DNA from 4 places in the Ensifer sp. Root558 genome. Region 1 is predicted to be linked to each of the others. Evidence: predicted binding sites of a transcription regulator. Region 1 holds the regulator's gene; each other region holds the start of a gene.
The links. Region 1 encodes PhoB, which activates phosphate uptake and scavenging genes when phosphate is short. Its sites were predicted from a motif close to TGTCATNNANCTGTCAT; they were not measured.

Region 2: a site for PhoB is predicted at 1,606-1,622, ahead of ASD63_RS24670 (NAD-glutamate dehydrogenase). Genes of this name have one in related genera too.
Region 3: a site for PhoB is predicted at 1,693-1,709, ahead of ASD63_RS21240 (PhoX family phosphatase). Genes of this name have one in related genera too.
Region 4: a site for PhoB is predicted at 1,538-1,554, ahead of ASD63_RS25550 (alkaline phosphatase). Genes of this name have one in related genera too.

Annotation. Positions count from the first base shown of each region.
Region 1 is NZ_LMGC01000012.1:457,254-460,371, reverse strand. It holds gene ASD63_RS15580 (GcrA family cell cycle regulator) at 339-860, shown strand; gene phoB (phosphate regulon transcriptional regulator PhoB) at 930-1,613, opposite strand; gene phoU (phosphate signaling complex protein PhoU) at 1,816-2,529, opposite strand; gene pstB (phosphate ABC transporter ATP-binding protein PstB) at 2,580-3,118, opposite strand, start outside.
Region 2 is NZ_LMGC01000033.1:141,272-144,389, forward strand. It holds gene ASD63_RS24670 (NAD-glutamate dehydrogenase) at 1-1,380, opposite strand, end outside; gene pdxY (pyridoxal kinase PdxY) at 1,666-2,547, shown strand; gene ASD63_RS24680 (carbonic anhydrase) at 2,677-3,118, shown strand, end outside.
Region 3 is NZ_LMGC01000023.1:289,604-292,721, forward strand. It holds gene ASD63_RS21235 (DUF2339 domain-containing protein) at 1-1,589, opposite strand, end outside; gene ASD63_RS21240 (PhoX family phosphatase) at 1,785-3,118, shown strand, end outside.
Region 4 is NZ_LMGC01000033.1:331,441-334,558, reverse strand. It holds gene ASD63_RS25550 (alkaline phosphatase) at 1-1,472, opposite strand, end outside; gene ASD63_RS25545 (amidase) at 1,736-3,046, shown strand.

The DNA.
Region 1 (3,118 bases):
GCGCAGGCACTATTCCCATTTCGCGCTGCAATGTCAACAAAACCAAGCCTTGCAGCGCAACATCAAGGGTCGATTCCTGGCAGCAGAAAAATCGTCCGGGAGGGCTTGCAAAAATGCAACGCTGGCCGAGCAAGTTGGGGAAAACTACGAAATCGATTCGGCCTGATTCCCGGGACTCTTGCCACAGAGTCCAGCGGTCAGTACGTTAACATTCAATTACTAGACGCATGCGGCGGACCTAGTCACCAAAAGAGTTATCGCGTTTGCAACCCCGGGGTTTAGCCGGGGTGCGGTGAGGGATTCTGCCATCCCCAACGCTGAGAACGGAGAGTGCAGAAATGAACTGGACTGACGAGCGGGTGGAGAAACTGAAGAAGCTTTGGTCCGAGGGCCTGAGCGCAAGCCAGATCGCGGCACAGCTCGGCGGCGTCAGCCGTAACGCTGTCATCGGCAAGGTTCACCGCCTGAGCCTGCCAGGTCGCGCCAAGGCCGGCGGCAGCACCACGACGGCAGCCCGTCCGAAGCGCCCGACTTCGGCACCGCGCGCACCGAACTACGCTTCGCGCGTTTCGACCCGCCCGGTTGCACGCGCGGCCGGCGCTGTCGTTCTCAAGGAAGAAATCGAAGTCGATCTCGTTGCCGAGCAGGATTTCAGCACCCGCACCGACGTTGTCGTGCCGATGTCGCGCCGCCTCGAGCTGACCCAGCTCACCGAGCGCACCTGCAAGTGGCCGATCGGCGACCCGCTGAAGGAAGAGTTTCACTTCTGCGGCAACGATTCCCCGGAAGCCTCGCCTTACTGCACCTTCCATGCTCGGCTGGCCTACCAGCCGTCGGGGGAGCGCCGCAGGGCTCGCTAAGAAGCTGGACCGCATTGATAAAGGAAGGGGCCGATCGGCCCCTTTTTTTGTTGGCGACTTTCAGACCGCTCAGCTTTCGAGCGAATAGCCGGCGCCGCGAACGGTGCGGATGACGTCGGGCATGTTCGAGAAGTTCAGAGCCTTGCGCAGACGACCGACATGCACGTCGACGGTGCGCTCGTCGACATAGATGTCATGCCCCCAGACGCCATCCAGAAGCTGCGAGCGAGAGAAGACGCGGCCCGGCGAGGACATGAGGAACTCCAGAAGACGGAACTCGGTCGGGCCGAGGCGCACTTCGCGGCTGCGGCGATGAACGCGGTGGGTCTCGCGGTCGAGTTCGATGTCGCCGCAGCGAAGCAGCGTCGAGAGCACCTCGGGCTTTGCCCGGCGCAGCATCGCCTTGACGCGCGCCATCAGCTCCGGCGTCGAGAAGGGCTTGACCACGTAGTCGTCGGCACCCGTCGCCAGACCCCGGACGCGCTCGCTTTCCTCGCCTCGCGCCGTCAGCATGATGATCGGCAGACGTTCGGTCTCCGGACGCTGGCGCAGCCGACGGCAAAGTTCAATGCCGGAAACACCGGGCAGCATCCAGTCGAGGATAAGCAGGTCGGGCAGCCGCTCCTGAAGCCGGATCTCCGCCTCGTCGCCCCGCAGGATCGTATCGACGTCGAAGCCCTCGGCTTCCAGATTGTAACGCAGCAGAACGCTCAGCGCCTCTTCGTCTTCGACTACGGCGATTTTTGGCAACATCAGGTAACGTCTCCTTACCGCGGGCGGCCTTTGGGCTCATCGGCCCGGCCGGCGCTCAGACACTCTAAATCTGGAGCACATCCGCCGTTTTCAAAGGCGGGGCGAAAACCGCATGCTTCAGATACAGGAATTCGGGGCCGCGACCGAAGCCGCGACCGGATCAGATTTCAAAGGGCATGCATGCTTACGGCGCGCTTGGCGCTCAGTCGTTGACCGAGCCCAGCGTCGACGTGGTGTCATCCTTCGGACGCTCGCCTTCCGGCTGAGCACCCGTCGCCATGTAATAGATCGTCTCAGCGATATTGGTCGCGTGGTCGCCGATGCGCTCGATGTTCTTGGCGCAGAACAGAAGATGCGTGCAGGGCGTGATGTTGCGCGGATCTTCCATCATGTAGGTCAAGAGCTCACGGAACAGCGAGGTGTAGATCGCGTCGATCTCTTCGTCACGCTCGCGGATGCTGTTGGCCTTTTCCGGCGAGCGCGAGGCGTAGACGTCGAGCACTTCCTTGAGCTGGACGAGAGCGAGCTCTGCCAGATGCTCGAGGCCACGGGCGAGCTTGCGCGGAATGCCGGAGCCGGCGACCGCGATCACGCGCTTGGCGGTGTTCTTGCCGAGGTCGCCGACGCGTTCCAGATCGGAGGCGATGCGGATCGACCCCATGATCTCACGCAGGTCGGCGGCGACCGGCTGACGCTTGGCGATCGTGACGATCGCCTTCTCACCGATCTGGCGCTCGGCGTCGTCGAGGACGGTGTCGTCCGAGATCACCTTCTGTGCGAGAGCCAGATCGGAGTTGACCAGCGCGCGAACGGACTCGGCGACCATCTGTTCGGCGAGGCCGCCCATCTCCGAGATGCGGCGCGTCAGGTACTTCAGTTCTTCGTCATAGGCGGACATGATATGCATGGACATGATCGTCGATCCTTACGGGCGCTTTGCAGTTACTGTTGCAGCCTTATGCGGCCTCAGCCGAAGCGGCCCATGATGTAATCCTGGGTGCGCTGGTCATCCGGATTGGTGAACATCTTGTCGGTGTCGTTCTCCTCGACGAGATTGCCGAGGTGGAACATGGCGGTGCGCTGCGAAACGCGGGCGGCCTGCTGCATCGAGTGGGTCACGATGACGATCGTGAAGTTCGTGCGCAGCTCGTGGATCAGTTCCTCGACCTTGGCCGTCGCGATCGGATCGAGAGCCGAGCACGGCTCGTCCATGAGGATGACTTCCGGGCTCACGGCGACGGCACGCGCGATGCAGAGACGCTGCTGCTGACCACCGGAAAGGCCGGTGCCGGGCTCCTGCAGACGATCCTTTACCTCGTTCCACAGACCGGCCTTCTGCAGGCTGGTCTCGACCACCTCGTCAAAGTCGGCCTTGGTGCGGGCAAGTCCGTGAATCCGCGGGCCGTAGGCGACGTTGTCGTAGATCGACTTCGGGAACGGGTTCGGCTTCTGGAAGACCATGCCGACGCGGGCGCGCAGTTCGACGACGTCGATCGTCGGGTCGT
Region 2 (3,118 bases), on a different contig from region 1:
GATGAAGTGGACGCGGGCAAGGCCCCCTTCCGGGAAGGCCGGGTAGTAGGCGGAGACGCGACCGTCATAGACCGTCTTCAGGTAGTCGCCGATCTTTTCGCGCACATCCGAATCGTACTGTTCGCGCGGCACGAAGACGATCACCGAGACGAAGCGGTCGAAATGGTCGATGCGTGGCAGCACGCGGATGCGCGGCCGGTCGCCGAGTTCGTTGATCTGTTCGCAGAAAGCGGCGAGCAGGCCGACATCGATCTGGAAGAGATCGTCGCGCGGATAGGATTCGAGCGTGTTGTCGAGCATCTTGCCGGAATGGCTCTGCGGATCGTAGCCGAAGTGATCGACGATCTTTTCGATCTTGTGGCGCAGCAGCGGGATCTCGGCCGCCTGGCGGGTATAGGCCGAGGAGGTGAAGAGGCCGACGATGCGCAGTTCTCCGGCGACATTGCCGTCGGCGTCGAAGCGCTTGACACCGATATAATCCATATAGGCGCGGCGATGGACGACCGATTTGACGTTGGCCTTGGTGACGATCAGGAAATCCGGGCTTTCGAGGAAGGCGAGAATTTCAGGCGTAGTCAGCACCGCGTCCTTGCCCTGGCGCAGCACGCGCACATCGGGATTGGAGAGCATGCCGAGGCCCCTGCCCTTGCCGCGCTCGACCATCGCCTTTCCGCCCTTGCCGGAATAGGTGTATTCGCGCATGCCGAGGAAGGTGAAGTTGTTGTCACGCAGCCAGCGGAGGAAGGCGAGCGCCTCGTCGCGGTCGCTCTTCTTGCGCGAGGCGTTATAGGCCTCCAGCTCCTGCATCGCATGATCGAGCAGCGCGGTCATCGCTGGCCAGTCGTGCACAGCCTGGTGCACCTGCTCCAGCACGTCGCGAATGCGGTTGCTGAGCTGTTCGGCCTCGACCGGCGCGAGCTTCGTCAGATGGATCTGGATATGGCTGACGCGGTGCGACGGATCGCTTTCCTCTTCGGGATCGAAGAGCTTTGCCGGCTTGCCCGGTTCCTTGACCAGGATGGGGTGGATCGCGAGGTGAATGTCACGGTGCGTGCTGGTGATTTCCCCCATGACCGAATCATAGAGGAACGGCATGTTGCGTTCGGTGACCGCGATGATCGACACCTCGGTGCCGCCAGGTGCTACACCGGCGACGGATTCGACGGAAACCTGCGGCTTGCCGCCATCCCAGCGGGCGAGTTCCTGATAGGCATGGGCGGCCGTCAGCGCCAGCATGTCCGCCGAATAGAGATCGAGGTCATCGTTGCTGGCCCCACCGAAGAGGATCTCCGGCGCCAGCGCCTCGACGCCCAGTTTGATGGCGGCCGCCTTCGCTGCGTCGATGTGTCTGTCCCGCTTCGGATTGTATTTCACGCCCATGAAGTCTCTCCCATTCATGATAGGCCAAACCCTATCAGAACCATGGCTAATGGCGACCGCTTTTTACGCTGATTTCGGCAAAATCGAGCCCAAAATCGGAGAATTTCACGTGAAAACAGCTTAAATCCATTTAAATCGAAGGTAATTTCGCGAAAATTGCTCGAAAATCGAAGAAAAAGCACGAAAACGCCAGAGGCTTCTCCGGAGCCTATCTGCCATCGGCTGTTGACAGGGGGGTGACAGTCGGGTGAACAGAGTTTCGAGATCGTAGGATTGGACTGGTCGATGCCCGAAATGCCTTCCCTGCCCGGCGCCGTCATCGTCATCTCTAGCCATGTCGTGCGCGGCAAGGTGGGCAACAGGGCCGTGGTCTTCGCGCTTGAAACTCTGGGGCATCCAGTCTGGGCCCTCCCGACCGTCATCCTCCCCTGGCATCCGGGCCACGGCCGCTCGACGCGGGTCACCATTTCCGATCAGGATTTCGGGTCGGTGATCGATGACCTCATGGCAGCACCCTGGGCCGGAGAGGTGCGTGCCGTGCTTTCGGGCTACCTCGGCTCGGCCGGACAGGCCGAAAGCGTGGCCCGGCTGGTGACGGCGCTGAAGGAGCGCAATCCCAAACTGATCTACGCCTGCGACCCCGTGATCGGCGATGCTGGCGGTCTCTATGTGCCGGAAGTCACGGCGGTTGCCATTCGCGACCGGTTGCTGCCGCTTGCAAATCTCGCGACCCCGAACCGTTACGAGCTTGCCTGGCTTGCCGGGGCGACGTTGGAGACGAACACGGCGATCCTTGACGCAGCGCTCGGCCTCGGTCCGGCCCGCGTCTTGGTGACGTCTGCCGTGCCGATGATGAGCGGCGGGACCGGTAATCTCTTTCTCTCGGGCAACCACGCCCTGCTTGCCGAACATCGTTTGGTCGAAAACCCGCCGAATGGTACGGGCGACCTGTTGGCGGCGGTGTTTCTCGCCCGGATCCTTGAAGGACTTTCAGAGGAACGTGCCTTGCAGATGGCGACTGCGAGCGTATTTGAGATCATCGCGCGGAGCGTCAAGCGCGGCGCGGATGAACTGACCATCGAGCAGGACGCGTCGAGCCTATCGACGCCAATGGCGATGGTGCAGATGCGCCGACTGGTTCATCCGAATCAGATGCGGCGCAAGTGAAGAAGCTGTTCACGGACCGCCACCCCTATGGCATCGTGGATTGAATTTTAGATCGCGATCATTTTCATGACGGAGGCGCAGGTGGGCGAAAGCCGGCCATGCCGCCTTGAAGCACGAGCGGAGCAATCGATGGACAAGCAGCAGCAGCGTTTTCCGGACTATCTTCTGAACGGCTACCACAACTTCATGAACGGTCGCTTCAGCGAGCAGCAGAAACGCTACAAGGCGCTGGCGGAAACCGGTCAAAAGCCGAAGACGATGGTGATTGCCTGTTGCGACTCGCGCGCTGCGCCGGAAACGATCTTCGACAGCGGCCCGGGCGAACTCTTCGTCGTGCGCAACGTCGCCAATCTCATGCCGCCCTACGAGCCGGATGGTCACTACCACTCCACTTCGGCAGCCCTCGAGTTCGCCGTGCAGTCACTGCGCGTCAGCGACATCGTCGTCATGGGCCATGGCCGCTGCGGTGGTATCAAAGCGGCACTCGATCCCGATGCGGAGCCTCTGTCACCGGGCGATTTCATCGGTCGCTGGATGCATCTGCTGAGGCCCGCGGCTGAGCAGATCCAGA
Region 3 (3,118 bases), on a different contig from region 1:
GCGGCGATGCCCGCCCAGAGTGTCGAATATTGCGGATGGGCGACGAGCCGGCGCGACAGCACGAAACCGCCGAGTGCGACGAACAGCGTCGCAAGCAGCATTGCGGTGATCATCGCGGTGCGCCCGGGCAGGACGACTGCCGGAAGAGCGTCGGCCAGCGAGGGATCGAGATAGGCGAGCACGCCGCTCAGCGCCGTCAGGCTCCAGACGCCAGCAACAGCGCCGACCGCTGAAAGCACGGCGGGATAGACTGCCGTTGTCCGCCAGGCGCCCAACGCCGCCAGCGCCGCAACGACAACTGCAAACTCCGCCACCGGAAAGCGGACCGCATAGACTGCCGGGCTGATGAGGAGGAGCGCAAGCATGGTGACGACGATCGCGGCCGAAATGGAGATTGCCGCGTGCGGTGGAACGAACAGGCGTTCCCATGGCCCGACGACGGCCCGGGGTCGGGTTGTCGCTTCGGTCGGCTCCAGCATTTCGGACCCTTCAGTCGCATCACGCACTTCGCGCGCTTCTGCCACTGGCTCCCGTTCGATGGCGGCAGGCCAGATAAGTCCGATGCCGGCGATCATCACAAGTAGGACGAAAGCGACCGGCCGTGCTTCGAAGGGCGATGCCGCAGCGACATAGGCAAGGCCCCAGAGCCCTATGCCAACATTGGCAAGCGTCGGCACTACGGTCCATCGGCGCAGCCGCGATGCAAGCAGGGTCGCGAGCCAAACGATCGCGAGGAAGCCGAAAAGAACCCAGGGGCGCGGTTCGTTGCTCGAAACCAGCGCCGGCGTGATCAGCGAGGCAAGCAGGCCGAGGCCAGCGAGCGCCTGCCCATGCAGCAGCGACAGACCAACAGTGGCGAGCGAAATCGCCGCCAGGAGAACGAAGGCCGTGCCCGTGCCGATATAGTCGTAGATGCCATAGGCGGCATAGGCGACCCCGAAGAGGGTGACGGCACCGGCCGCCGTCAGGATGCCGGGGATCATGGCGTTCTGGAATTCGTTGGCGATCACGGGCACCGCGCGCCGACGGATGACCTCGCCCGCCGCCATCAGCAGGAGGCCGAACAAGGCAGCAAGCGTCAGGCGAACCGCCGGGCTCAACAGCCCGGCATCGATTGAATACTTGACCATGAAGACGCCGCCGAGCGCCAACGCGATGCCGCCAACCCAGACGGCCCAACGGGCGCCGAGGCGACTTTCCAGGCTTTCGGTCTGACGGGGTACGGTTGCGACCGGCTGCGGTGCTTCCGTGCTGGCAGCGATCGTCTCCTCGCCCTCGATTTTGGCCGCGGCTCCTTCCGCATCGCCGAAAATCCGCGCGCCCTCGCGCGCACTGGCCGAGAAGGCGGCAGCGGCATCGTCCAGCGTCTCTGGCTCCGGCGTCTCCGACATGGCCGGCAACTCGTCCGCAGCCGCAAACGCCTCGGTCGCCGTTTCAGCCGGGGCGCCTCCGCCCGGAGCGGCCCTCAGCGCCACGACCTCCGCCTTGAGGGCGGCGAGTTCGGCACCAAGACGCTCGGTCGTCCTTCGGTTGCCGAGATAGGCGGACAGGGCCAGAATAAAGGCAGCTAAAGCAATAAGTTCGAACATACTTTCCCCTGGCAGTCGCAATCGCCGGCGCGCGCAACCATACAGACTTTTATGCAAGCGCCAAATCTATAGACGGCCGAGCGCTGTAATCTCTTCACGGAAATGTCGCAGAACTGTCATGGGGCAGCTGGTACAGGCGGATGAACACCGCTGCCTTGCGCGGTGGTTTCCATCGTTCAACCAGGAGACCCGATCATGGACAAGCATCTCGGCCAGACGGAAGAGACCGAATTCAAGACGCTGACGGAACGCAGGGAAGAGCTGGAAGACGTCGGCCACAACTGTTCCGCCAATCCGACAATGGGCGACATCATCCACCGCCGCTTCTCGCGCCGGTCGTTCATCGGCGGCTCGCTGGCAGTTGCCGCGATCTCGACCACCGTCAGCCCGCTCGCTCTCCTGACCGCCGAAGAGGCACGCGCCGAGGACGGTTCGCGCTTCGACTTTACCGAGATCGAAGCCGGCGTCGACGAAAAGCACCAGGTCGCCGAAGGTTACGATGCCGACGTCCTGCTTCGCTGGGGCGACAAGATCTTCGCCGACAGCCCGGAGTTCGACCCGAAGAACCAGACGGCCGCTGCCCAGGAAAAGCTGTTCGGCTACAACAACGACTATGTTGGCTTCATCCCGCTCGACGGCAGCGCCGACCACGGCCTGCTCGTCGTCAACCACGAATACACCAATGCCGAACTGATGTTCCCGGCCTTCGCCAGCGTCGTGAAGGAAAAGGTGACGAAGGACGGCAAGGAAGTCGAGGAAGAGAAGGTCGTTCTCGGCGAATACAGCAAGGAGCTGGTCGACATCGAGATGGCCGCACATGGCGGCACGATCATCGAGATCCGCAAGGTCGACGGCAAGTGGCAGCCGGTTCTCGACGGCAAGAACAACCGTCGCATCACCGTCAACACCGAGATGCAGATCACCGGCCCGGCCGCCGGTCACGACCGCCTGAAGACGCCGTCCGACCCGACCGGCAAAAAGGTGTTCGGCACGCTCAACAACTGCGCCGGCGGCGTCACCGCCTGGGGCACCTACATGATGGCCGAAGAAAACTTCAACGGCTATTTCGGCGGCGAGATTGCCGAGAACCATCCGGAATACAAGCAGCTGAAGCGGCTGGGCGCACCGGGCGGCCAGTATGAATGGGCGTCCTTCTACGACCGTTTCGACGTCTCCAAAGAGCCGAACGAAGCCAATCGCTTCGGCTGGATCGTCGAGGTCGACGCGCTTGATCCGACGTCGGTGCCGAAGAAGCGCACAGCCCTCGGCCGTTTCAAGCACGAAGGCTGCGAATCGATCGTCAACAAGGACGGCCGCGTCGTGCTCTATTCCGGCGACGACGAGCGCTACGACTATGTCTACAAGTTCGTGACCAAGGGCACTTTCAACCCTGACGATCGCGCCGCCAACATGGACCTCTTCGACGAGGGCACGCTCTATGTCGCCAAGTTCGACGAAGACGGCTCCGTCACCTGGATGCCGCTGACGCACGGCGAAGGCCCGCTGACCGAAGCCAACGGCTTTGCCTC
Region 4 (3,118 bases), on a different contig from region 1:
ATATCGACGATGCCGAAAAACTGCAGACCAGCTGATGGCGGCAGGTTCTGGTCGATGCCGCCGCCGGATGCCTTGATGAAGCGAACCTCCGGCCCGAAGGTCATGTCGAGGTCCTTCGGCCCATAGGTGCCGGAATGCAGTGGACCGGACACGAACTCCCAGAACGGCGTGAAATCCTTGAATGCGCCGCGCCCCGGATCGTAGTGATGCGCGGCGGTGTAGTGCACGTCCGCCGTCAGCCAGACGAGGTTGTCGATGCCGTTGTCGCGGACGAAGCGCAGGAGATCGGCAAATTCGCGTTCGCGCCCCGCGGGCGGACCGTTGTCGCCGTTGGCGATCGCGTCCGAGCCGCGCCGGTTGGTGTAATCGTCCCAGACGACGAGACCGATCGGCATGTCGCAGGCGATCACCTTCCAGGTGGCCCGCGAGGCAGCAAGTTCGCGCTTAAGCCAGTCGACCTGCCGCCAGCCGAACAGGGCGCCGCCGCCGTCTTCTCCCTGGTTGGCGCCGCGATAGGATCTGAGGTCAACGAAGAACACGTCGAGCAACGGACCATAGCCGATCTTGCGGAAGATGCGGCCGGGCTGCGTTGCCGGCATGCGGATCGGCGTCATCTCGTTGAACGCCCGCGCCGCCCGCTCCGCATAGACGGCAACATCCTTTTCCGGATAGCGCGCGTCGTCGCGCAGGTCGGTCGAGGCCGACCAGTTGTTCAGCACCTCGTGGTCGTCCCATTGATAGAAAGTGGGGCACACGGCGTTGAGTTGCCGCACATGCTCGTCGAGCAGATTGTATTTCCATTGCCCGCGATATTCTTCCAGCGTCCGCGCCACGTCGCGCTTCTCATGCGTCACCACGCGGTTCTTCCAGACACCGCCATCACGTAGCGCTATCTCGTCAGGGATCGGGTTATCGGCATAGATCGTGTCACCGGAATGAATGAAGAAGTCCGGCTCGTGCTGGCGCATGGTCGAATAGGTCTTCATGCCGACATCATCAATGCCCCAGCCCTGCCCGGCCGTGTCGCCAGACCAGACGAAGCGGATCGAGCGCTTGCGCAAGGGCGCGGTGCGAAACCGGCCGGTGACCGGCGCGGAGACGCGGTTGACGTCGTAGAGATCCGTGGCGGTGAAGCGGTAGAAGATATCCTGGTCCGGCAGCAGCCCGTCGAGCGAACATTTGATCGCGCAATCCGTCTGCGGCGTCGCCGTCAGATCGGAAAGGCGAAGGGGGTTAGAGAAGCTCTCGGTGGTCGAGTATTCGACCGACACCTTCGACGGGCGATCCACCCGTGTCCAGATCATGCCGGAGGACGTATCGACATCGCCCGATTGCACGCCGTGAATGAATTCCGGCCGGCCGTAGCCGCGTGCATAAAAGGGTGTCGCAAGACCGGATGAGGCCACGAAGCCCGCGGCACCGGCGGAAAGCAGGAAAGAACGCCTCGAAAGCGTCTTGAGGATATCGGCCAAACAGACCTCCGATTCGGCAGCGCCACCGCGCGTGCCGGACCTTTGGTCATCTGGGTGTCAGCGACGTAACAGGCGCATGAAACTATTTGAACGGTTTGGCGACAGTTCGGTGAAGGCCGGAGCTGGCCGCGGCGACAATGGGACGATGGCAAACGCCGCCAATGCTGTTATCAAAGGCGATCAGCGTTGGCCTTGGTGAATCCGGGCAACGAACCCGCCTCCTGCCCCCGTTCGGTGGCCACACAAATCGACAGGTGATCATCGTGTCCCATGCCGCCAACGTCTCCGTCCGCGACCGCCTGGAACAGATCCTGAGCCGGCTCAACAATCGTCGGCACGAGGAAAAGGCTTTTGTCCGGCTCTACGAAGAGCGCGCGCGGAGCGAGGCAGACGCGGCCGACCACCGCCGGCGGGCGGGGGACAGCCTTGGGCCGCTCGACGGCAAGATCGTTTCAATCAAGGACCTGTTGGATATCGCCGGCGAACCGACGCTTGCCGGCTCCATCATCCGCCGCGACGCGCCGCCGGCCCAAAAAGACGCGCTCGTTGTCCAGCGGCTGCGTGCTGCCGGTGCGGTCATTATCGGCAAGACGCATATGACCGAATTCGCGTTTACGGCCGTCGGGCTCAATCCGCACTACCCCGTGCCCGGAAACGCCACAGACGAAAGCCTGATCCCCGGCGGTTCATCCTCGGGCGCTGGCGTGTCGGCAGCAGAAGGCACCTGTGACATTGCCATCGGTTCAGATACCGGTGGCTCGATCCGCATCCCCGCGGCGCTGAACGGCATCGTCGGCTTCAAGCCGACGGCGAACCGCATCCCGCTCGATGGCGCCTTTCCGCTCTCGCCGGTTCTGGATTCGCTCGGACCGCTCGCCCGGACCGCGGCCGATTGTGCAGCGACCGATGCTGTGATGGCCGGCGAGCAGCCAAGGCCGCTTGTCGCCCGTCCTGTCGCAGATCTTCGTATCGGCATCCCCCGTGGCAGGCTGTTTGAAGACCTCTCCCCCGAAGTCGCCGACGCCTTTGCGGCAAGCCTCGACCGACTGGCCAAAGCGGGTGCCAAGATCGTCGACTGCACCATCGATGACTTGATCGAGAAGCTCGGCCAAGCGACGCGGATCGGCTCGATTGCGGGCCTGGAGGCAAGCCGTATCCACGCCGGATGGCTGGGTGATGCGGCCGTCCCAGTCGACGAAAGGGTCAAGTTCTCGCTTCGCCGCCGCCTTTTGGTGCCCGACGCGACGATCTCGGCCCTGCTGCAAACCCGGCATGCGCTCGCTGCCGCCATGGACGAGCGGCTCTCGCCCTACGATCTCATCGCACTGCCGACGACGCCGATTGCGGCCGTGTCCATCGCAAGCGTCGACACCGACGCGGCGGAATACGACCGCGTGGAGAGCCTGCTGCTGCGCAACTGCCAGGTCGCCAACCAGTTCGATCTCGCCGCTATCACCCTGCCGATGCCGGGCCTTGTGCGGCCGGCCGGACTGATGCTGGTTGGGAGAAACGGAACCGATGCGACCGTACTGGCGTCAGCCCTTTCAGCCGAGGCGCTGCTTCAGGAAGCTTGAACGGCGCGCCCGATGGTCATCGAATGAAACACCAGCCTGCAAGCAGTCCGGTTCGGCAGTCGTCGTCGAAGG